2 regions of the Leucobacter fengyongliangi genome follow, and region 1 is predicted to be linked to the other one. Evidence: predicted binding sites of a transcription regulator. Region 1 holds the regulator's gene; the other holds the start of a gene.
What was found. The regulator LexA, encoded in region 1, represses DNA repair genes until DNA is damaged. The targets are predictions, from matches to a motif close to TCGAACANNTGTTCGA.
Positions count from the first base shown of each region.

Region 2: a site for LexA is predicted at 8,012-8,027, ahead of ruvA (Holliday junction branch migration protein RuvA). Genes of this name have one in related genera too.

Region 1 is NZ_CM126356.1:1,761,384-1,773,212, reverse strand. Features, by position in the region: gene ACTNFK_RS08490 (Pls/PosA family non-ribosomal peptide synthetase) at 1-281, shown strand, start outside; gene ACTNFK_RS08485 (M1 family metallopeptidase) at 281-1,669, shown strand; gene ACTNFK_RS08480 (4'-phosphopantetheinyl transferase family protein) at 1,635-2,258, opposite strand; gene ACTNFK_RS08475 (IS30 family transposase) at 2,330-3,379, opposite strand; gene dapF (diaminopimelate epimerase) at 3,491-4,369, shown strand; gene ACTNFK_RS08465 (class I SAM-dependent methyltransferase) at 4,374-4,991, opposite strand; gene hflX (GTPase HflX) at 5,096-6,679, shown strand; gene ACTNFK_RS08455 (methylenetetrahydrofolate reductase) at 6,832-7,782, shown strand; gene lexA (transcriptional repressor LexA) at 7,822-8,433, opposite strand; gene ACTNFK_RS08445 (hypothetical protein) at 8,770-9,213, shown strand; gene ACTNFK_RS08440 (histidinol-phosphate transaminase) at 9,269-10,351, shown strand; gene hisB (imidazoleglycerol-phosphate dehydratase HisB) at 10,362-10,970, shown strand; gene hisH (imidazole glycerol phosphate synthase subunit HisH) at 10,967-11,599, shown strand; gene priA (bifunctional 1-(5-phosphoribosyl)-5-((5-phosphoribosylamino)methylideneamino)imidazole-4-carboxamide isomerase/phosphoribosylanthranilate isomerase PriA) at 11,618-11,829, shown strand, end outside.
Region 2 is NZ_CM126356.1:1,623,481-1,635,309, forward strand. Features, by position in the region: gene ACTNFK_RS07810 (hypothetical protein) at 1-565, shown strand, start outside; gene ACTNFK_RS07815 (RelA/SpoT family protein) at 544-2,793, opposite strand; gene secF (protein translocase subunit SecF) at 2,865-3,926, opposite strand; gene secD (protein translocase subunit SecD) at 3,928-5,736, opposite strand; gene yajC (preprotein translocase subunit YajC) at 5,834-6,241, opposite strand; gene ruvB (Holliday junction branch migration DNA helicase RuvB) at 6,305-7,303, opposite strand; gene ruvA (Holliday junction branch migration protein RuvA) at 7,300-7,959, opposite strand; gene leuA (2-isopropylmalate synthase) at 8,075-9,853, opposite strand; gene ACTNFK_RS07850 (DUF2207 domain-containing protein) at 10,006-11,802, shown strand.

The DNA of each region.
Region 1 (11,829 bases):
CGCTGGGTGCCGGATCCACTGTCAACCGCGGGTGCGTTGTACAGACCCACCTCTTTCATGATCGAATTATGAGCATGGACACCGTCGAACTCGAACCCGGGGCAACGCTCGGGCCCCACAGCGTGATTCTGCCCGCTGCCACCATTGGCGCGAACGCGACGGTGGGGCCGGCCTCGCTCGTCATGCGTGGGGAGACCGTGCCGGTGGGATCTCGCTGGAGCGGCAACCCAATCGGGCCGTGGAAAGCGGTCAAGGTGCGCGCCTACCAGACCACGAAATAATGGGTGACCAATACACGCCCAATAGCGGAGACTCCCGGTACGAGGTCGAGCGATACGCACTCGACCTCACGTACACGCCGCGAACGAACCGGCTGTCCGGCACGGCGAGACTGACGATCACAATCGTGGAACGCACGAGCGCGATCCGCCTCGACCTGGTCGGGCTTCGGGCCAAGAAGGTGCGGGTGAATGGGGCACCTCACCGCGACGTGAAACAGACCGACCACGCACTCGTCGTGAAGTTTGCCGAGGCCCGCGAAGCGGGAGCCACGCTGGTCGTCGAGATTCAGTACGCGGGGAGCCCAGCTCCGCGCCGCTCGCATTGGGGGCAGCTTGGGTGGGAAGAACTCGAGAACGGGGCGCTTGTCGCCGCCCAGCCCACCGGGGCACCGACCTGGTTTCCGTGCAACGATCGCATTGCCAACCGCGCGACCTACGAGATCCGTTTCACCACAGATGCCGAATTCTTCGTCGCGATCAGCGGGGTGCCCGGAGAGGTCACCCAGCGCGGGGGCACGCGAACCTGGTCGTTCACGAGCGAGGTACCGACGGCGACCTATCTCGTCGCCGCGCACGTGGGGCAGTATGCGGAGTTTCCCCTCAACATCCCGCTGCGTTCGGGGGCGACGGTCGGTCGACTCGTGACACCGCGCCGTCAGGCACCCGAGATGCTGCGCGCGTTCGCTCCGATGGTCGACATGGTGCGCGAGTTCGAAACGTGGTTCGGGCCCTACCCACAGGAGGACCTGACGGTGGTTGTCGTGGAGGAGGAGCTTGAGATTCCCCTCGAATCGCAGGGCCTCGTGACATTCGGCTCGAACCACGCTGCGGCCGCCGAACAGCGACTCCTGGCGCATGAGCTTGCGCACCAGTGGTTCGGGAACAGCGTGGCGATTTCACGTTGGAAGGACATCTGGCTGAACGAGGGGTTTTGCTGCTTCTCCGAGTGGATCTGGGCCGAAGCCTCGGGCCGCCAGACGATCGCCCAGTGCGCACAGGAGCACCATGAGCTGCTCTCGGCACTGCCGCAGGATCTCCTACTTTCGAATCCCGGCGCGGCCGACATGTTCGACGACCGCGTCTACAAGCGGGGGGCGCTGCTCCTGGAGGCTCTCCGGCGAACCCTGGGAGACGCGAAGTTTCGTGCGCTTCTGCTGGCCTGGTCCACGGAAAACTCCCACCGCCAGGTGCGCAGCGAAGATTTCCTGAGGTTGGCGCAATCATTCACCGCAGAACCGCTCGAAGGCCTGTGGCACAGCTGGCTCCTCGACGAGAAGCTTCCGAAGCTGCCGAAGCCTTCCAAGCTTCCGAAGGGTGACAGAGTGCCCAAGGCCCAGAAAGCACTCACGCCCCTCAACCAGCTGAAGCCGACGAAGGCGGGAAAGTAGCGGGCGCATCCGGTGACGGGGTGGCGGCGGCGAGCGCCACGCTGATGAGCGCGGTTCCGTGCTTGCCGGGCAGGGTCAGCGTGAGGTCGACTCCGCGCAGTTCTGGGAGACCGGGCATCGGCGGGGCGATCCACCCGTGTGCATCACCGGTGCAGTCGAGCGCGCGCACCTCGTCTCGCAGACCGGTGCGCCTGGCCTTGGCGACCGCCTCAAGCCGTGTCCAGTCGCACAGCTCCGCGCTGCCGATCGCCTCGGAAATGGCTCGTCTTCGATCTCCCGAATCGATCTCTGCGTCAATGCCAAAGGCCACAGTCAGGGCCGGTGCCGCTCCCACGACGACGAGCGTGCCCGCGTAGGTCATGCTGACGAGGGGGGCAGGGCCGCGGGGGAGCCGTGCCTGTACTGGGCCGTGTGCGCCTCCACACTCCGGGCACACTGAGGAAAAGCGCGACTCTTCGCCCAGCAACTCGCGCAGCAGTGATCGTGCCAGCGCGTGACGGTCTTGCGTGGGCGTGGCGAGCTGCCAGGCGAGGGTCGCTCCGAGTGCTGACAGCCGGTTCCCGTGGAGTTGATCACCTCGTTCGCCCATGCCGCGATGCTAGCAAGCCAGGGCCGAGGGTGGCCCCCCGGATTTTAGTTCGGAGTGCAACACCCAGTGAGTTACCCCGAGCATAACTCCTGGAATACCTCTGCCGGGGTCGCCCAACCCAGCACTTTCCTGGGCCGATCATTGATCTCACCGATGTACTCGTCGAGTTCTTCCTGGGTGAGGTCCTCGAAGGTTGTGCCCTTGGGGAGATACTTCCGTAGCCGACCATTGAAGTGCTCGTTACTGCCCCGCTGATATGCGCTGTACGGGTCACAGAAATAGGTGGGCACCCCGATCGTGTCGGCAAGCATGTAATGGTGTGCGAACTCGCTTCCATTGTCGGCTGTGACAGATTTGACGGCGTGTGCAGGCAGCACCCGATACACGCCAAGCTGCGCCTCCAGAGTCGGGGCAGCAGCGACTCGGGAGAGCTTCACTCCCAGGTAGTAACGGCTTGTGCGTTCGACCATGGTGTGAATACCGCCGGTGCCGTGTGCGCCCAGCACACTGTCTGATTCCCAATGCCCAAACTCTTCCCGCGTCAATACCTCGGCGGGTCGTTCATGTATCGAGACCCGATATTTGATGCGTTCCGTGTGTACCTTTCGGCCCTTGATGCGGCGTCGTTTCTTCTGCCCCCGAGCAAGGTATTGGTGCAGCTGCCGATGCTGTTGGCCGGGTGAGTAAATCCAGGCATACAACGTTTCTGGGCTGACCCGCATACGGTGATCGGTGGGGTGCTCGATAGGGAGGCGTCCGCTGATCTCTTCCGGGGTCCACCCCCGCCCCAAATGTGTGATCACCCAATCAACGAGCGGGTCATGCGTCATTCGGTAGGGCTGGTGCGAGCGTGCTCGGCGTGTGTTGGCGTGGAGTTGTGCTTGACCAGCGAGATACACCCGGTCTCGCCGGTGACGGGTGTCGAGTTTGTTCCGTAGGTAGGGGCGAAGATTCGCGTGGTCGTGTTCAGGTTGCCAGGAACGCTTCTTGATCTCGCGGCCGATGGTTGAACGGTGCACGCCGATTCTTCGAGCGATCTCGGCGTGGGTGTGGCCGTGGTCGTGGAGTTTCTCGATCTCGATCCGGTCGTTCAGGGTGAGGTGGCGGTAAAGTGTGGACAAGGAAGCGCAGCCCTTCGGTGGTGGTCTAGACAACTCACACTTTAGGTGTTGCGCTTCCGTCTAGAACCCGGGCCCAGCGGATGCGCGGGGGCCACCCTTTAGACTTGAGGCATGCCCTCTCTGACGTTCACTAAAGGCCATGGCACAGGGAACGACTTCGTGCTCTTTACCGATCCAGACGGCGAGTTGACGCTCACCCCCGAACAGATCAGGTTCCTGTGCGATCGACATTTTGGTATTGGGGCAGACGGCATCATTCGCGCGGTTCGCTCACGCGCACTCCCCGAGGGTGCAGCTGTGCTTGCCGAAGAGCCGGCAGCCGAATGGTTCATGGATTACTGGAATGCCGACGGCACGCCCGCTGAAATGTGCGGAAATGGCATTCGCGTCTACGCCCACTACCTCATCACCGAAGGGCTGGTGACGCCCGAGCGGCGCGACACCCTTCCCATCGGCACGCGTGCCGGGGTGAAAGACGTGCTCGCTGGCGTGTCTGGCTACACGGTGGATCTCGGTAGGTGGCGTCTCACCGAGGAGTACCTGGTCGCCGCGCGCGGGTTGCACGTGCCGAGGCCCGGCCAGGGCATAGACCTCGGGAATCCGCACGTGGTGACGGCGCTCGCCGCCGATGCCAAGCTCGACGGTCTGGAGCTCAGCGACGCGCCGACGCTGGATCCAGCGCCCGAGTCGGGCGCGAACGTCGAGTTCGTCGTGCCGGAGGAACCGCTCATCAAAGACGGTGTCGCCCGAATTCGCATGCGGGTGCATGAGCGCGGTTCCGGCGAGACCCTCTCGTGCGGCACGGGAACTGCGGCCGCGGCGCTTGCCTTCCGCTATTGGGGAGGCGAGGGGATGCCCAATCACTGGAGCGTGGAGGTTCCCGGCGGTCGGCTCGCGGTGCGCATGTTTCCGACCGAGGAGGGGGAGCACGTGTCGCTGTCGGGGCCAGCTGAACTCGTCTATCGCGGCACGATCGAGCTGCCTGAGTAGGTCCCTAGTCTTTGACGGCTCTGATGACCGAAAATCCCTTGTCGCGCGCGATGCGGGTGACAGAGAGCTCAGGAAACTCGGCCGCGATCCACGATTGAAGCGAATCGGCCCCCAGATGCTTCGCGACAACGAGGGTGGCGGATCCGCCGGGCGCAAGTCGCGGGAGCCACTGTGCGAGGAGCGCGTGCAGCGCCTGCTTGCCGATACGAATCGGAGGGTTCGAGTGGATCTCGGCAAATTCAACGGCTGTCGGTACGTCAGCAGGCGCGGCAACCCGCAGATTTTCCAGGCCCAGGCGCGCGGCGTTTGCTGATGCGAGCGACCGCGCCCGTTCGTTGATGTCGACCGCCCAGATCTCCGCATCTGGGTGGGTTAGCGCTGCAGAAAGGGCGAGGGGACCCCATCCGCACCCGAGGTCGAGCAGCGGCCCCGCGAGGGGTGTCGCGCCGTGCGATGCCTTCTCCAGCGTGCGAAGCAGCACCGCGGTTCCCTGGTCGAGGTGTTCGGGGCTGAAGACGCCGCCCGCGGTCACGAGCAGCCTGGGTGCTCCGGCGAGCTCGACCTCGATCTCGCGCTGCCTGGCATCGCCGACTGGGGATTCTGAGAAGTAGTGCTGTGTCACCGACCCAGTATCTCAGTCTCACCGGGCGCGTGCCCCACGGGTGTGGTGCGCTGTGGGTGAACAGCAGGGCCGAAAACCACGTCCCGACTTAGACTGGAATTCAGATGACCAAATCAGAATCGCCCTCCACAGCAGCGGATCAGCCGAACACCCCAGCTTCGCACGACCCTGGAGATCCGCTTGACCGGGTGTTGGCGCGCGCCCAGGGTGTCGGCCACGCCACGGTGATTCGCGACCTCACCGGCGGCGCGCAGGCGCTCGGCGCTGAGGCTCACGACCAACTGGGGAAAGACCTCGACTCGATTCGGCTCGAACGCGAAGAACGCGCGTCACTCAAGCGCGTGCCCGGGCTCTCGACCGAACTCGAAGACGTCACGGAGGTCGAGTACCGGCAGCTGCGACTGGAAAATGTCATTCTGATTGGTGTCTACAGTTCGAATGGAAAGCATGGGCAGGAGGACGCTGAGAACTCGCTGCGCGAGCTCGCGGCGCTCGCTGAGACTGCCGGGGCGCGAGTCATCGACGGCTTGCTCCAGCGTCGGGCAAACCCTGATCCGGCGACCTACTTCGGCAAGGGGAAGGCACAAGAGCTTGCCGAGATGGTGGCGGCGGAGGGAGCTGACACCGTTGTTGCTGACACCGAACTCGCGCCGAGCCAGCGCCGAGCACTCGAAGATGTCGTGAAGGTGAAGGTGATCGACCGTACCGCGGTGATCCTCGATATTTTCAGCCAGCACGCGAAGAGTCGCGAAGGTAAGGCTCAGGTTGAGCTCGCACAATTGCGGTACTTGCTGCCGCGTCTGCGCGGCTGGGGCGACTCGATGTCGCGGCAGGCAGGCGGGCAAGTGGGCGCTGCCGGGGCCGGCATGGGTTCACGCGGTCCGGGTGAAACCAAGATCGAGCTTGATCGGCGCCGCATCAACACGCGAATGGCGAAGCTACGCAAGCAGATCGCTGAGTTCGCTCCGGCGCGCGAGGCCAAGCGAGCGAACCGCAAACGCGGCGAGGTGCCATCGGTCGCAATCGCTGGCTACACCAACGCCGGGAAGTCGAGCCTGCTCAACCGACTCACGGGCGCGGAGGCGCTCGTGCAGAACCAACTCTTTGCCACTCTCGACACCACGGTGCGACACGCGGAAACCTCGGATGGCCGCAGTTTCACCTTCACTGACACCGTTGGGTTTGTCAGGAGCCTGCCGCATCAGCTCGTTGAAGCCTTCCGTTCCACCTTCGAGGAGGTGGCTGGGGCCGACGTGATCGTGCACGTGGTTGATGCGTCCCACCCCGAACCGGAGGCGCAGCTGAAGACCGTGCGCCAGGTGATCGCGGAGGTCGAGGCGCAGTCGATCCCCGAGATCGTGGTCTTCAACAAGGCCGACCTGATCGACGACACACAGCGGCTGGTGCTGCACGGGCTCGCACCCGACGCGGTGTTCGTCTCAGCCCGCACCGGCGAGGGCATCGCCGAGTTGAAGGCCCGAATCGACGCGACGCTGCCCGTTCCCGATCGAGAAGTGACCGTCATCGTGCCCTACGAACGAGGCGACCTGGTCGCCGAGCTGCACGAGCGAAACCGGGTACTCGAGACGGAGTACGTCGAGCAAGGCACCCGTGTTCGGGCATACGTAAGCGGAGAGACGCTCGCCAAGCTCGAGCCGTTCACTCTGAGCACGCCTCCTTCCGGCTAGACGGGCCGTCGCGGCCGCCTGGCGCATGTCTTGGGAGCCAGTAGCTTCGCCGAGGTCATATTTCTGCCGACTGTTGCAGTCGGTTTCGAGCGGGCAGATCCACCTCTGTAGGCTCAATGCATTCACTACTCGCAATCAGTTGGAGGCGCCGCGTGTCGCTCGAGAAGCCCGCCCCTGGTGCCCCGGCGCCACTGCGCTTTTCATTCGAAGTTTTCCCCGCGCGCACCTCCGCCGCAGCGCTGGCGCTCGGGCACGCGGTGCAGCACCTCGCCGCAGCGGGGCCGGAGTTCATCTCCGTGACCTACGGTGCGAGCGGATCAACCCGCGATGCCTCGCTTGATCTCCTCAAGTACCTGCGGCAGTACACCGACGCGCTGCCCATGGCTCACCTCACGACGGTGGGCATGACGCGCGACGAGGTGCGCGCCGTCATTACTGAAACGCATGAGGCGGGTATCTACGACTTCCTCGCACTTCGCGGCGACCCCCCGCGTGGGCTGAGCGAAGACGACATCGAGGTGACGGCTTCACTCAGTTCCGTCGACCTGATTCGACTCATCGCTGAGATGCGCGCCGAGATTCCCGCAGCGTCCAACGCGGGCCGCATCGCTGTGGCCGTGTATCCCAACGGCCATCCGTTGTCGCGCTCCCGCAGCGAGGACATTGCCTGGCTTGTGGAAAAACAGGAGGCCGGAGCTGAACTCGGCATCACTCAGCTGTTCTTCCACGCCGAGGAGTATTTGTCATTCGCGGAGGAGGCGCGGCAGGCGGGCCTGCATATCCCACTTCTGCCCGGCATGATGCCGGTGTCCAACCTGGGCCAATTGCGTAAGGTGGCAGATTTGGCAGGACGCCCGGCACCGCCGCAACTGGTGCGGGCGCTCGAAGCCGCGGGGGGCACCTCGCCAGAACTGGGTGTTGAGCACACGGTTGAGCTGGCCCGGGAGCTTCTCGCGGGTGGCGCGCCGTCGATTCATCTCTACACTTTCAACCGTCACGAGCAGGTCACCGCGGTGTTGCGCGCGCTCGGGCACGTCACTCCGCACCCGCTCGCACCCTCGACCGCGGCACCTGTCGACGAAAGTCGAAACGCGCGGACCTGAACGGTTGCTCCATTCTGATCGCCCGTCGAGAGGCCGGCCTTACACCGAGCGGAACACGGCAACGACCTTGCCGAGGACCTCGGCATGGTCGCCGAGGATGGGTTCGAATGCGCTGTTGCGCGGCAGAAGCCAGGTGTGACCGTCGCGGCGACGAAAGACCTTGACGGTCGCTTCCCCGTCAAGCATCGCGGCCACAATGTCGCCGTTTGTTGCATCGCGTTGTTGTCGGATAACCACTAAATCGCCGTCGCAGATTGCGGCATCAATCATCGAATCTCCGACGACACGCAACATGAACAGGTCGCCGTCTCCGACGAGCGCGCGCGGTAGGGGCATGAGTTCTTCGACGTGCTGATCGGCGGTAATCGGCACACCGGCGGCAATCTGACCAACAAGCGGAATATAGGCGGTCTCTTCTGCCTGCACCGTCGGGAAGTCTGAGACGTCTGCCTCGATGGCCTCAGGGACTGTCAGGAGTTCGATCGCCCGGTTCTGATTTGGATGCCGTCGCAGGAAGCCCGCAAGCTCGAGCTGATCGAGCTGATAGGTGATGCTCGAAGGCGAGGAGAGGCCGACTCCCTCGCCAATTTCCCGGATGGAGGGCGGGAAGCTCCGGCTTGCGATGAAGCGAGAAATGAACTCCAAGATCATCTGTTGCTTCTCCGACAGCGGCTTGGGGTGCTGCGCCTGTGTGGTCACGGGTTCCTCCCGGAAATAGCGGTGGATCGCGGTGTCATCTGAGACGAACTCTCGTGTCACCCCAACACCAACGTGAATGTCGGTGGTGTCTGGTTCAGTGAAGCCAGTAATCGAAACCATAGTTCTTTTGTTCGAATCCGGGCAAATATGTGTACGAGTGTCGCGGAATAGTTGCGAAACATACGCGGAACCAGGGCTTGCAGTTTCGATTATTCGAAGGTATGTTCGAAACAAATGTTCGAAATACATGTGAATGTGTTCGAGCAGTGAAACCGAAAGGACGAGCGCATGAGTATTCAGACGGCTTCCGGGGCAACACAATTCGCCACAGTTGTTTCACTGGAGGAGGCGCGGTCTCGGTCGGCTGCGCACCAGAGCCCCCGGATGCGGCTCACCCGCCGCGGTCGGGTGGTATTCGGGGTGATGCTCGCCGCTCTCATTACCGGGCTGGTCGCGTCCGCTGCGATCTTCGGCGCTACTCAAGCGGTTGCGACGAGCGAAGCAAGCTCCGCCGAATTTGGTTATGTCGTAGTGCAGCCCGGTGCGTCACTCTGGTCTGTCGCTACGGAGCTTGATCCGAATGCAGACCCACGCGATGTGGTTGCCGAGCTGGTTCGTCTGAATCAGTTGGGCGGCTCGGGAGTGCAGGCGGGGCAGCCGATCGCTGTGCCGCTGCGTTATTCAGGAGCTGACGGGGTAGTGAGTGCGACAGACTTGGGCCTAGATTCGTAGGTCGGCGTGTCACTTCGTGTCTGTGGGGGAGTTGCGCGAGTTCTAGACTGGTCAGGTGACCAGCCTGAAAGATCTCCCGCTTCGCCAAAATCTCGTGGGGAAGACCCCGTACGGCGCGCCCCAAGACCCAGTTGCTGTGAGTCTCAACGTCAACGAGAACACGCATCCCATTCCTGAAGCGGTGATCACCGAGATTGTGGCGGAACTCACCCGCGCGGTTCGCGGCGTGAACCGATACCCCGATCGCGATTTCGTGGAGCTGCGCGAGGCGCTCGCCGGGTATCTCGGGCATGGGTTGACGGCCTCGCAGTTGTGGGCGGCGAATGGATCGAATGAGGTGCTGCAGCAGATTCTGCAGGCATTTGGTGGACCCGGGCGAAGCCTCCTGAGCTTTACTCCGACGTACTCGATGTACCCCTTGCTCGCCGATGGCACCGACACTCAGTGGGTGCCGGTGGAGCGCCCCGCAGACTACGCATTAACTCCCGATTTTGTGTCGGAAACGCTCCGGTTGCACGCTCCGAGCATTGCCATACTCTGTGGTCCGAATAATCCGACGGGTACCCCGCTCGATCTCGACACGATCACTGCTGCCTACGATGCGTTTGACGGCATTCTGGTTGTTGACGAGGCCTATCACGAATTCGATGCCGAGCGCGAGAGTGCGGTAACGCTACTCCAGGGTCGTCCGCGCCTCCTGGTTTCACGCACGATGAGCAAGGCGTTCGCGTTCGCAGGCGTGCGGCTCGGGTACCTTGCGGCAGATCCGGCAGTGGTCGATGCCCTCAAACTGGTGCGCCTGCCATATCATCTCTCGGCGCTGACACAAGCGGCGGCTATGGCGGCCATCCGACACGCAAGCGAGATGCTCGCCACGGTGGCAGATATTCGCGTGCAGCGCGATCGCCTCGCCAGAGCGCTCAGTGAACTGGGGTACCTTGTGCACCCCTCTGGGGCAAACTTTCTTCTCGTCGGCGGCTTTGCGAACCCAACAGCGACCTTCGAGGCCTTGCTCGCTGAGGGCATCCTGATTCGTGATCTGGGCATTCCCGGGCACTTGCGCATCACCGCCGGCACCGAGAACGAGACGACGATGCTCATCACTGCGCTCACCGCGCTCACTTCTGCTGAGCGGTAGGCTTAGCGATATGAACGCATCCCCACGCACCGCGTCCCTCGACCGCCACACCAGCGAGTCACAGATCAGCGTGCAGGTCGACCTCGACGGAACCGGCGAGGCAGATGTCGAGACCGGAGTGCCGTTCTTCGATCACATGTTGACGGCGTTTGCGCGGCACTCGCTTACCGATCTCACCGTACGCGCGATTGGCGATATCCACATCGATGTGCATCACACGGTCGAAGACACGGGAATCGTGCTCGGGCAGGCTCTCCTCGAGGCGCTTGGAGACAAGTCGGGAATCTCGCGCTACGGCGATGCCCTGGTGCCCCTCGATGAGGCTCTCGCGCAAGCTGTCGTTGACATTTCCGGTCGCCCGTATCTGGTGCACTCAGGAGAGCCCGCGGGGTTCGAGTTTCACTTAATCGGTGGGCACTTCACCGGCAGCATGGTGCGCCACTTTTTCGAGGCGCTGATCCTGAATGCGCGGTTCACGTGCCACATCCGACTGGTTGAGGGCCGCGATCCGCATCACATTGCTGAGGCGGAGTTCAAGGCCTTTGCCCGCGCATTCCGGCAGGCAAAGACACGCGATCCGCTGGTCGCGGGGGTGCCGTCAACCAAGGGCGCGCTGTGACCCGCAAGAAGGTGGCGGTGCTCGACTACGGTTCGGGCAACGTGCACTCGGCGGTCAAAGCGCTTGAGCGCGCTGGTGCTGAGGTCACGCTTACCCGCGATCCTGAGACCGTGATGCAGGCAGATGGACTGGTCGTGCCCGGAGTGGGTGCGTTCGACGCGGTCATGCGTGCGCTCACCGCGGTGAACGGTGACGAGCTGATCGACAGGAGGCTTGCCGGAGGACGCCCGGTGCTGGGCATCTGTGTTGGTGAGCAGGTAATGTTTGCCCGCGGCATCGAGCGCGGGGTGGAAACGGATGGGCTCGGACAGTGGCCGGGAACGGTGCGTCAGTTGCAGGCGGACCGGCTGCCGCACATGGGTTGGAACACCGTGCAGCCCGCCGAGAACTCCGTGCTGTTCGCAGGAATCGAACACGAGCGCTTCTACTTCGTGCACAGTAACGCAGCCACAGAGTGGACCATCGAGGGTCGCACTCCGTCGACAAAGCCACGGGTGACATGGGCAGAACACGGCGAGCGATTCATCGCCGCGGTCGAGAATGGCCCCCTCTGCGCTACTCAGTTTCACCCAGAAAAGTCTGGCGAGGCCGGAATTCGCCTGCTTCGCAACTGGATCAATTCGCTCTAACTTCAGTGAAGGAACACGATGACCGAGCTCAGTAACAGCCCGAAGCTTGAACTTCTGCCCGCAGTGGATGTCGCCGACGGAAAAGCGGTGAGGCTCACCCAGGGCGAAGCGGGCACCGAGACCAACTACGGCAGCCCTGTAGATGCGGCCCTCGATTGGATCGAGCAGGGTGCCGAGTGGATCCACCTGGTCGATCTCGACGCTGCGTTTGGGCGAGGCAACAATGCGGC
Region 2 (11,829 bases), 140 kb from region 1:
ATTCGATCTGTGGCCCGAGGCACTTCGCTCGGCTGAGCTGCTTCGTGGAACTCTTGTGCCGTGCGGGCCAGGCCTGCGCGGGGTGGGGTGGCCAGATAGCCCGCGTGTCAGGCTTGCGGCACTCGCACCGTGGCTCATGCATGATCGAATTGCGGCATATCTCACTGCGGCCTGGATCTGGGGTGCGGCGAGGGACCCCGGGAGACCACTCCGCGTGAGCATGCCCGCACGAACCCGGAACACGCAGTCGCGGTCGACCCAGGTGCGGGTGCAAGAGCTGAGCCTGACAGACGCGGATCTCAGCCATTTCGGACCGTTCACCGTCACGAGCCCGCTCCGCACTGCGACCGACCTGCTGTTCGACTCCACCCCACTCGGCGTCTCAGAACTCGTCGCTCTGCGGCTCCTCTTCCCCCTCATTGATGGGGGCGCTGCGGCGGTGCACTCTCAGATCCTGGCAACCAGACGACCACATCGGAGACGAGCACTCAGCAGACTGACGCTGCGCTTGACTGAACCAAGCGACGCCGTTTCGCCCCGAGCTCAGGCTGAGTTCATGCGATAGGCGTCGTAGACCCCCTCGATGCGACGCACCGCGTTGAGCACATGCTCGAGGTGCATCGTGTTGCCCATTTCGAACACAAAACGACTGATAGCGAGTCGCGAACTCGAAGTCTGCACGGTCGCCGACAAGATGTTGACGTGATGCTCTGAGAGCACTCGGGTCACGTCCGACAGGAGGCCAGAACGGTCGAGGGCTTCGACCTGGATATTCACCAGGAAGACGCTGTGCGAGGTGGGTGCCCACTCCACATCAACGAGTCGGTCCCCTTGCCTTTCCAGCGCCAGGAAGTTCTGACAATCAGTGCGGTGAACCGACACACCCTGTCCCTTGGTGATGAAACCGCGGATCTCGTCGCCCGGTACGGGGGTGCAGCACTTCGCAAGTTTGACAAGAACATCCGTCGCGCCCTTGACGACCACACCCGAGTGCGAGACTGACTTGCCCGGGCGGAGCGGTGCGGAAACGGGGATCGTGGCGAGACCGGGATCCGTGGAGGCGGCATCGCGATCCACCAGCGCGGTGACCTTTTCGATGACCGACTGGGCCGAAACATGGCCTTCGCCAACCCCGGCAAACAGGCCAGCCACGTCGACGTAGCGAAGCTGCAGCGCGACCTGCTGGATCGCTTCGGAGTTCATCACCTGGTGGAGCGGGAGGTTCTGCTTTCGCAAGGCCTTCATGAGCTCGTTCTTGCCAAGCTCAACCGCTTCCTCACGGCGCTCCTTCGTGAACCATTGACGAATTTTGTTTTGAGCACGCTTGCTCTTCACAAAGTTCAACCAGTCACGATTTGGGCCTGCGTTCGGGTCTTTGGAAGTGAACACCTCGACTACGTCGCCGTTCTGCAACCCGGTTTCCAGCGGCACCAGACGACCGTTCACCCGCGCACCCATAGTGCGATGGCCCACCTCAGTGTGCACTGCGTAGGCGAAGTCAACGGTCGTTCCCCCTGCAGGAAGCCCGATGACCCGACCCTTCGGGGTGAATACGTAGACCTCCTTCGCGCCAATCTCAAACCTGAGTGCATCGAGGAATTCGCTCGGATCCTCTGTCTCTGCCTGCCAATCGGAGATGTGAGCAAGCCAGGCCATGTCATTGGAAAGTGGGGCGCCGCTCCCCTGTCCCTGCTTGTACTTCCAATGCGCGGCCACGCCATATTCTGCTCGCTGATGCATCTCAAAGGTACGAATCTGGATCTCGACCGCGCGACCGTCGGGACCGATCACCGTTGTGTGCAGCGATTGGTACAGATTGAATTTCGGAGTCGCGATGTAATCTTTGAACCGGCCGGGAATCGGCGTCCACCTCGAGTGCACGGCCCCCAGGACCCCGTAGCAATCGCGAATAGAGTGCACCAGGACCCTGATGCCAACCAAATCGTAGATGTCGTCAAAATCACGGCCCCGCACGATCATCTTTTGATAGATCGAGTAGAGTTCCTTCGGACGACCGGTGACCTCGCCGCGTATCTTGGCCTCGCGCAGATCCTGCTCGATTGCGTTGGTGACCACGCCCACCAACTCTTCGCGTTTGGGATTGCGCTGGCTGACAAGGTTGTCGATCTCCGCGTAGAGTTTCGGCTTCAGTACCGCGAACGACAGGTCTTCGAGTTCAGTCTTCATTGATTGAATGCCGAGCCTGTGGGCAAGTGGTGCGTATATCTCGAGAGTCTCTTGCGCCTTCCGCCTCGCAGAATCGCCGGTCACAAAACCCCAGGTGCGGGCGTTATGCAGCCGGTCTGCAAGCTTGATCACGAGCACTCGAATGTCTTTCGACATCGCCACGACCATCTTGCGCACAGTTTCTGCCTGCGCAGAATCACCGTATTTCACCTTGTCGAGCTTTGTCACGCCATCGACGAGCATCGAGATTTCTTCGCCAAACTCCTTCGTGAGCTGCGCGAGTGAATAATCCGTATCCTCTACCGTGTCGTGCAGCAGCGCCGCAGCAATCACCACCGGCGAAACACCCAGGTCGGCAAGTATCTGGGCTACCGCGATCGGATGGGTGATATAGGGTTCGCCGCTCCGCCGCTTCTGCCCGCGATGGGAGCGTTCAGCCACGATGTATGCGCGCTCAATGATCGAGAGGTCAGCCTTCGGCCAACCTGCTCGAACCGTACGCACGAGTTGGTCGACCGCGCCCGGTGAACTTGCTCGCGAAAAAATCCTGGGGACAAGCCGCTTCAATGATGACGCACCGGCTTGCGACAGGTCGTTGCCTGACATGCCTCACCTCCTGCGTCGTGATTGATTGAACGCTACACCACTTGGTGCCTGCTTCACGAACCGAGCAGGCCTCAGCCCCGCGCCTTGCTCGTCGAGGCCTCGACCGGGTCGGAATCCAACACCCCTTCGGCATCTTGTTGCCCATTGGCGGCGCGAAGCTTCTCCACGCGTGCATCGTGCTTCTTGATCGCAGCTTCGTTCTGTCGCAGCTGAACGTAGCTCGGCGCGGCGATGAAGATCGTTGAATAGGCGCCCACCAGGATTCCGATGAACAAGGCCAGCGAGATGTCGCGCAGTGTTCCTGCGCCGAGCACGACCGCCCCGATGAACAGGATCGAGGCTACCGGAAGGAGCGCCACAACGGAGGTGTTGATTGAGCGCACGAGCGTCTGGTTCACCGCCAGATTCACCGTCTCTGCGAATGTCCGTCGCTCGGTGAATTCGCCCGGGGCCGTGTTCTCGCGGATCTTGTCAAACACGACGACCGTGTCGTAGAGCGAGTAGCCGAGGATCGTGAGGAAACCGATCATCGCTGCGGGCGTGATCTCAAATCCGGAAATTCCGTAAATACCCGCCGTCAGGATGAGATCGTGGAAGAGTGCGATCAGAGCAGCGAATGACATCTTCCAGGTACGAAAGTACAGCGCCATGACCAGTGTGGCAAAGAGCAAGAACACCACGAGCGCGATCAGAGCTTGACGCGTGATGTCCTGTCCCCACAGCGCTCCGATATATGAGGAGGTAACTTCTGCCTCGTCCACCCCGAAGGCATCGGCCAAGACACCCTTCAGTTCTCGTGACTCCGCCTCGTCAAGCTGTTCAGTCTGCACCCTGATATCGGTCTGCCCCACCAGAGAAATTCGCGGCGCGGAACCGGGAAGCACCTCTTCAACTGCATCCGCGGCGACCTGCTGGTCGCGTGATTCTCCGCCCTCAGTGTGAATCTGGAACTGGCTGCCACCAGTGAACTCAATGCCAAACGTGAAGCCGCCTCGCAGGAACGGCCCGACGATAGCGATGACGATCATCACAGCTGCAATTGTGTACCAGAGCTTGCGCCGACCGATGAAGTCAATCGACTTCTCACCGGTGTAGAGCGCGTTCCCGAACTCTGCAAATGAACGACGAGCCATGCTAGCTGTCCTTTCCGGTCGAAGCCGTCTGTATCGGCTGTGAGGCACCAGCCTCAGCAGCCTTCCGCTCGGCAATCGTCTGCCGACGGTGTGCTTCCTTCACCGCAGCCTGATTCTTCTTTCCGGCTCCAGTGCCCTTGAGGACCGGTGCCCGGAACTGAGCACGGCCGCGATACACGGCTCCCAGCTGTTGTGGGTCAAGACCAGATGCTGGATGACCATCGCGATAGAACTTCGTTCGAGACAGAAGCGTCATCATGGGGTGAGTGAACAGGGCGACGACGAGAATGTCAACAATGGTGATGAGTCCGAGGGTGAACGCGAAACCTCGTACGCTGCCGACCGCGAGAATGAAGAGAATCGCCGCAGCCAGGAAGTTGATTCCGTCTGACGCGAGAATGGTGCGGAACGCCTGCTTCCATCCGTTCTCCACTGCGTTTTCAAGCGAGAAGCCGTCTCTGAGCGCATCCCGAATTCGCTCGAAGTACACGATGAACGAGTCAGCGGTGATACCCACCGCGACGATGATGCCGGCAACTCCGGCGAGTGACAGTCGATACCCCTGCCGCCACGAGAGCAGCGCGAGGAGCAGGTACGTCAACACCGCCGCGACTGCGAGTGACGCAACCGTGAGGGATCCGAGTACCCGGTACTGAATCAGGGAGTAGATGACGACCAGAATCAAACCGATGAGTCCAGCCAACAGACCTGCCTGGAGCTGGTTCGATCCGAGAGTCGCAGAGATGTCTTCCTGACTCTGCACGGTGAAGCCGATGGGCAGCGCCCCAAACTTCAGCTGATCTGCGAGTGCCTCTGCACTCTCCTGAGTGAATGATCCGCTAATCGAGGGGCGACCGTCGAGAATCTGTCCGTTCATCTCAGGTGCCGACACGACCAGCCCATCAAGAACGAACGCAAACTGGTTGAGTGGCGGGGTCGCCCCGTACATGCGGGTGCTGATCTCACCGAACGTTTTGGTTCCCGTGTCGTTCAGCGTCATCTGGACTACCCACTGGCCGGTGGTGGCCCCCGTGGAGGTGGTACCGATCATCGCTGAAGCATCGGAGATGGTTTCGCCGCTCATCTCGACCGGACCAAGTATGTACTTGTAGACACCGTATTGATCACAAGTAATCAGGGGGCGGTCTGTCGCTGCTTCACTGAGACCCAGCGCTTGTTCCGAGGTGCAAGAGAAATCGTTGAACTCTGCAAGCAGACCTTCGGTAAGCCAAGCCGTGTCAAACGCGGTGTCTGGCAGTGGATCCGGGTCGACGTTTGCCACAGCTGCATCAGCCGCTGCGGGCGCTTCTGCTGCAGCATCGCCGGGCGCGGATTCTTCGGCTGCAGCCCCAGATTCGTCGGTGACCGTGCTGCCATCACCGGCAATCTCCGTGTCTGCGGCGGCCTGGTCTTCGGCGGTTGGCGCGGTTGTACCCTGGCCGAGGTAGAGCACCGGGCGGAAATCGAGTTTCGCCGATGCCTCGATGCGCTGGAGTGTCGCCTCGTCGGCCTTCCCGGGGATCGATACGGAAATGTTCTGGCTGCCCTGCGTCGTGATCTCAGCCTCAGCTACGCCAGAGGCATCGACACGCTGACGGATGATTGCGACTGCCTGATCGAGCTGCTCACCTGAAACCGACTGTCCGTCGATCTGCGTGGGAGCAAGCAGGATCTGCGTTCCCCCCTGCAGGTCGAGGGCGAGTTTCGGAGTCCAGGTTGCCTCACCACGCCAGACACCGAGGGCGATGATACCCACGAGCGCAATAACGATAACCAACAGGGCGGTAAGCGAGCGCCGGGCTCGTCTCACAGCAGGTGACTGCGCCACGAATCGTCTACTTTCTGTAACTGAGAGAGGACTGACACAGAGAAGCGGACGCCACGCGCCCGCTTCTCTGTGTTAAATACTAGCCCTTGGGCTTGTCGCCGTCAGCGTCTGGCTGCGCACCGAAGTCATTTTTCGGCGCTTCTGCACTGGTGTCACCCAGTCGCTCGCCAAAGGAAGGATCATCGTCGGGCGCGAGCTCGGCCTCTTCCTCCGCAGGAGCGTCGACGGGAGTGACCACCTGGCCAATCGCGTTGCGGTGCACGACGAGCGTCGAGGTGCCGCTGCGCACGGTCACCCGATTCTCCTCGTCGTCAATATCTTCGATCGTGGCGAAGATGCCGGACTGAAGCATGACCTCGGCCCCCGGGCGAAGGTTGCTCTGCAATTCCTGCATGGCACGCTGGCGCTTCTTGCCGTTGCGGAACATGAAGAAGATGAGCACGGCAATGAGCCCAAACATAATGAGCGACATCGGGTCGAGAACCACGGCGATCCTTTCGGTGGGCGATCTGAGCAAGCGCAGCCAGGTTCGGCTACGCAACCCTCACGACTATAGGGTATCCGGTAGCGGAATTCCCGTGTGTTCCCACCCACGCCTGGTTGCCATGCGCCCGCGCGGAGTTCGCGTGAGCAGACCGGTGCGTACGAGAAATGGTTCAACCACGGCCTCGATCGTCTCCGCTTCTTCTCCGACCGACACTGCGAGGGTTGAGAGCCCCACCGGTCCCCCTCCAAACCGCTCAACGACTGCCCGCAACACTTCACGGTCAAGCCGATCAAGCCCAAACTGATCAACGTCGTACAGGGTCAGTGCAGCCTGCACCGCCTCAGTATTGCCGGGCGTTCCGTGCACCAGGCTGTAGTCACGCACCCGTCGCAAGAGGCGATTTGCGATTCTCGGGGTGCCACGAGATCGACTCGCGATCTCATCGACCCCGGCACCTGCGATGTCAAAACCTAGCAGTCGCGCCGCGCGATGCACCACCGAGGCAAGTTCGTCTTCGGCATAGAACTCAAGGTGTGCCGTGAATCCAAACCGATCGCGCAGCGGATTCGGGAGAAGACCTGATCGCGTCGTGGCTCCAACCAGGGTGAACGGCGCAAGCTCAAGAGGAATCGATGTTGCCCCGGCACCCTTGCCGACCATGATGTCGATCCTGAAATCTTCCATCGCCAGGTACAGCATTTCTTCCGCGCTGCGCGCCATGCGGTGTATCTCGTCGATGAAGAGCACCTCGCCCGGCGTCAGGGCAGACAACACAGCAGCGAGATCACCAGCGTGCTGTATCGCGGGGCCTGAGGTTTGATGGAGCGGCTTGTTCAACTCGGTGGCCACGATCATCGAGAGCGTGGTCTTGCCCAGCCCTGGTGGACCCGCGAGGAGGATGTGGTCGGGAGTTCGTTGCTGCATCTGGGCGGCATCAAGCAACAAGCGAAGTTGCCGTCGCACCTTTGACTGGCCGACAAATTCTTCCAGAGACTCAGGCCTCAGGGCACCTTCGAAGCCCAACTCATTCTGCTCGATCTCAGGTGACAGCTCGACGCTCATCGTACAATCCTGCCGGATGTGCCACGACCGGGGCTTCTCGGAGCCTGGAGAAGCGCGAGTGCCGCGCGAAGCAGCGCTGACGTTTCTGTTGCGGCACCAGCGTCTACCGCATCTTGCACGGCAAGTTCGGACTGGGCCTCACTGTACCCGAGGCCGATGAGCGCCTGAGCGACGTCGGCAACCGCGAGTTCGACGGGATCAGCTTCGTGATGTTCGGCCTGCACGGGCACCGCGCTGCGCGGGATCCCGTATGCCTCAGGAGTAACTTTTCCGGCGAGCGAGACCGCAATGAGTTTCGCCGTCTTCGGGCCGATTCCCGATACTTTCCGAAACGGCTTCTCGTCTTCGACATGGACAGCGGCCGCAATCTCTGCCGGGCTCATCTGCGCAAGCACGCCGAGTGCGCTGCGGGGCCCAACGCCAGACACCGCAAGAAGATGGCCAAACACCTCGAGCTCGTCGGTCGTCGAGAACCCAAACAGTGTCAGGGAGTCCTCTCGCACAATCAGTGAGGTATGGAGGGAGAGCTCCGAACCTGGATGTGACGCACTCACGCGCCCGCTCGGAACCTCAACGCGCATTCCTACACCGCCAACACCCACCACCACCCAGCCGGGACCGGCTGAGAGGACCTCACCACGAATCGATGCAATCACAGGGCTACCCTACGGCGATGTGTTGGCACCCGGCCGCGCACACGCCGAGAAGTCGAACATACGTACGAAGCGGGGTGGGAATCAGCTTCCCACCCCGCTTCGATCGCCTCGCGAACTAGCGGGCTGCGCCGACCGACTCTGCCAGCGCAACGTTGCCCTGCGACTTGATCGATCGATTCACCGCGCTCACAATCGCTTTCAGCGTGGCGCGGGTCGTGTCGGGATCGATGCCCACTCCCCACAAACGCTGACCGTCGACATCCAGGTCAACATAGGCTGCGGCTACAGCATCCCCACCGCCGCTCATCGCATGCTCCACGTAATCAAAAAGTGTGACCCTATGGCCAGCCGTGTTGAGCCCGTTGATGAAGGCATCAACCGGGCCGTTACCTCGGGTCGTGAACTGCTGCACATCATCACCCACCCGGAAGTCAGCGGTGAGTTCCGTCACCCCGTCACCGGAGCTCGTTGTAGCGGTGCGGAACAACTCGTACCTCCCCCAGCGCTCAAAACTATCGTCACCGGTCACCGGCAAGTACTCGTCTTGGAAGATACGCCAGATATCGTCACTCGAGACCTCGCCGCCCTCAGTGTCGGTGAGGCCCTGAACGACCGCACTGAACTCAATCTGCAGGCGGCGCGGCAAATCAAGTGAGTGGTCGGTCTTCAACAAATAGGCGACTCCACCCTTGCCCGACTGCGAGTTCACTCGAATGACGGCCTCATACGAGCGGCCAAGATCCTTCGGGTCCACTGGCAGGTATGGTACCGCCCACTCGAGCTCGTCAACCGACACACCCGCGGCCTCAGCGTCGGCTGCCATGCGCTCGAAGCCCTTCTTGATCGCGTCCTGGTGCGATCCGGAGAACGCCGTGTACACGAGATCTCCCGCCCACGGGCTCCGTTCGTGCACGCGAAGCTGATTGCAGTACTCGGCCGTGCGCCGCACTTCGTCGAGCCGCGAGAAATCGATCTGCGGGTCGACTCCCTGTGTGAACATATTGATACCCAGCGCTACGAGATCGACGTTGCCGGTGCGTTCGCCGTTGCCGAACAGGCAGCCTTCAATTCGATCTGCCCCGGCCAGGTATCCCAACTCGGCCGCGGCGATCGCCGTGCCGCGATCGTTGTGTGGGTGCAGCGACAGAATCACGTTGTCGCGATGGGCCAACCGCCTGCTCATCCACTCGATCGAGTCGGCGTACACATTCGGAGTGGCCATCTCGACGGTCGCGGGCAGGTTGATGATGACCTTGCGCTCAGGCGTGGGCTGGAACACCTCGATCACTTCGTTGCAGACCTCAAGCGCGTACTCGAGTTCGGTACCGGTGTAAGACTCTGGCGAATACTCGTAGTAGATCTCGGTGTCGGCGCAGATTGATTCGCTCGCGAGACACAACCGAGCGCCCTCGAGCGCGAGCTGCTTGATCCCCTCGCGGTCCTCACGAAACACAACCTCGCGCTGAAGGATGCTCGTCGAGTTATACAGATGCACGATGGCACGTTTGGCGCCGATCAGCGATTCGTAGGTGCGCGTGATCAGGTGCTCGCGTGCTTGGGTGAGAACCTGAATCGTCACATCGTCGGGAATCGCATTCTCCTCGATGAGATGCCTCACGAAGTCGAAATCAGTCTGGCTGGCGCTCGGAAACCCCACCTCGATCTCCTTGTACCCCATCTTCACCAACAGATCAAACATGATGCGCTTGCGCTCGGGGCTCATCGGGTCGATCAAGGCCTGGTTACCGTCACGCAGATCAACGGCGCACCATCGGGGCGCTTCAGTGATGCGATTCGAGGGCCACGTTCGATCCGGCAGATCCACCGCGATGATCTCGTGGTAAGGACGATACTTGTGGATAGGCATCGCTGACGGCTGCTGCATGTTCTTCATGGTCTTGTCTTCTCTCGCTCTTGGTTCTGTTCAGCCAACACGAACACCGCGACGAGGGAGGCCTGAAACTAGGACTCGTCGCGGCAGCTAAGGAGAAGCAAACCGAACAGCACCCGCCAAGCATATCACTGGAATTCGCATACTCTTGAGGAATGGTGCGACTCTGGATCCTTCTCACGACGCTTCTCACGACGCTCGGAGTCGTGCTGGTCGCGTCACCGGCACACGCCGATGTCGACGATTTCGTGTACGACAGTTGGCATGTGAGTTATCAACTCGACGTTGACGAGGAGGGCCGGGCAGTGGCTCGGGTCACTGAGAAACTCGTGGCGGTCTTTCCCGACTTTGATCAAAACCGCGGCATCGTGCGTGCACTTCCCTTGACCTACGAAAAGGCCAATGCCGCACCTCACGAGATCTCGGTTACCGACGAATCGGGAACAGCCATCCCGTTTGACACCGAAGACGATGGCACCTTCCGGATCATCCTGATCGGCGATGACAACTTCGTGCGGGGCGTACACACCTATGTCATTTCCTACACGCTGCATGATGTGATTCTCACCACCGACGATCGCGACGAGTTCTATTGGGATATCGTGCCGATTGAGCGCGCTCAGTCCATCGCCGCTTTCTCAGCTGAGTTCGATGTCGCGAAAGACCTCGCCCCCCGGCTGACCGGGGCGACCGCGTGCTTTACGGGCACGGCCTACTCAACGGAGACCTGCGAGATGAGTGAGGCTCAGGTCGACTCCGGGCGTTCGAAGCTGGCGATTGCACCATTCGCGCTTCCCGGTGGATCCGGGGTGACCGTTGGGATCGCATTCGAGCGAGGGAGCGTGGTTCAGCCACCTGTACGACTCCCGAATCCGCTTCTCGACATCGGACCCGTGGTGATCGGGGCTGCGGCGCTCGTGCTTGGCATCGTGGCCGCGGCACTCGTGTTGCTTGAGCGCAGAAGGCGCCGCACACACCGCGGAGTGATCGTGGCTCAGTATGAGGTACCGGAAACCCTTCCCCCGCTTCTCGCCGGACCCATTGCAGGGGAAACCAAGTCGACGATCGCCGCCGAGGTGGTCCACCTCGCGGTGCGCGGTGCGATCCGCATTGAAGACGGCGCCGAGTCCACTGGGTTTCTCGGCAGGGGCAAGCCACAGCCGGTGCTCCGACTCCTGGACCAGACTCGGGCGGGTGATGGACTGGATCGTCGCACGATATCTGACCTGTTCGGGTCAGCTGGCGCGGGAGCCACGTTCACGCTTCCCAAGAAGGATGAGCAGTTTGGTAAGAAAATGCTGGCGCTTGCAAGCGATGGCGCGAAGCAAGCGACCAAACGAGGGTATCTCGAGCGTGTCCGCTCTCGCACCGCGACCATGCTGGGCGCAGGAGCCATAGCACTGGGCGCGGGCACGATTGGCTTCACCATGATCGGCATTGCACGTGAGAACTGGTTCACGATCCTCATTGCGCTCCCCGTCGGTATCGCCGCGATCGTGCTCGGTGTCATCGGAGTCATGCGGCACACCATGCACACCCAGCGCGGTGCCGAGGCCCGAGAATACCTTGCCGGCGTGCGCGAGTTCATTCGCGTCGCGGAGGCTGATCGCCTCCGACTCTTGCAGGGCCACACCACCGCAGAGCGCCGACCCGACGGTTCCGTCAACGTCGTGGTGCTCTACGAAAGACTCCTGCCCTACGCGATGCTCTTTGGCCTGGAGAAGGAGTGGGGCAAGGTACTCGAGGTTGCCTACCAGGAGACCGGGGTGGTTGGCCCCGTCTGGTACCCGGCACTCGGTGCCTACGGCCTGTCGCACCTCGACCGATCGATCTCAAGCTTCAGTGACTCCTTCACGAGTTCTGTGAGCTACAGTTCGAGCAGTTCGGGTGGAACAAGCGGAGGCGGATTCTCGGGAGGTGGTGGCGGCGGCGGATTCAGCGGTGGGCGCTGACTTTCGCCCACACACCGCACAGCTCCT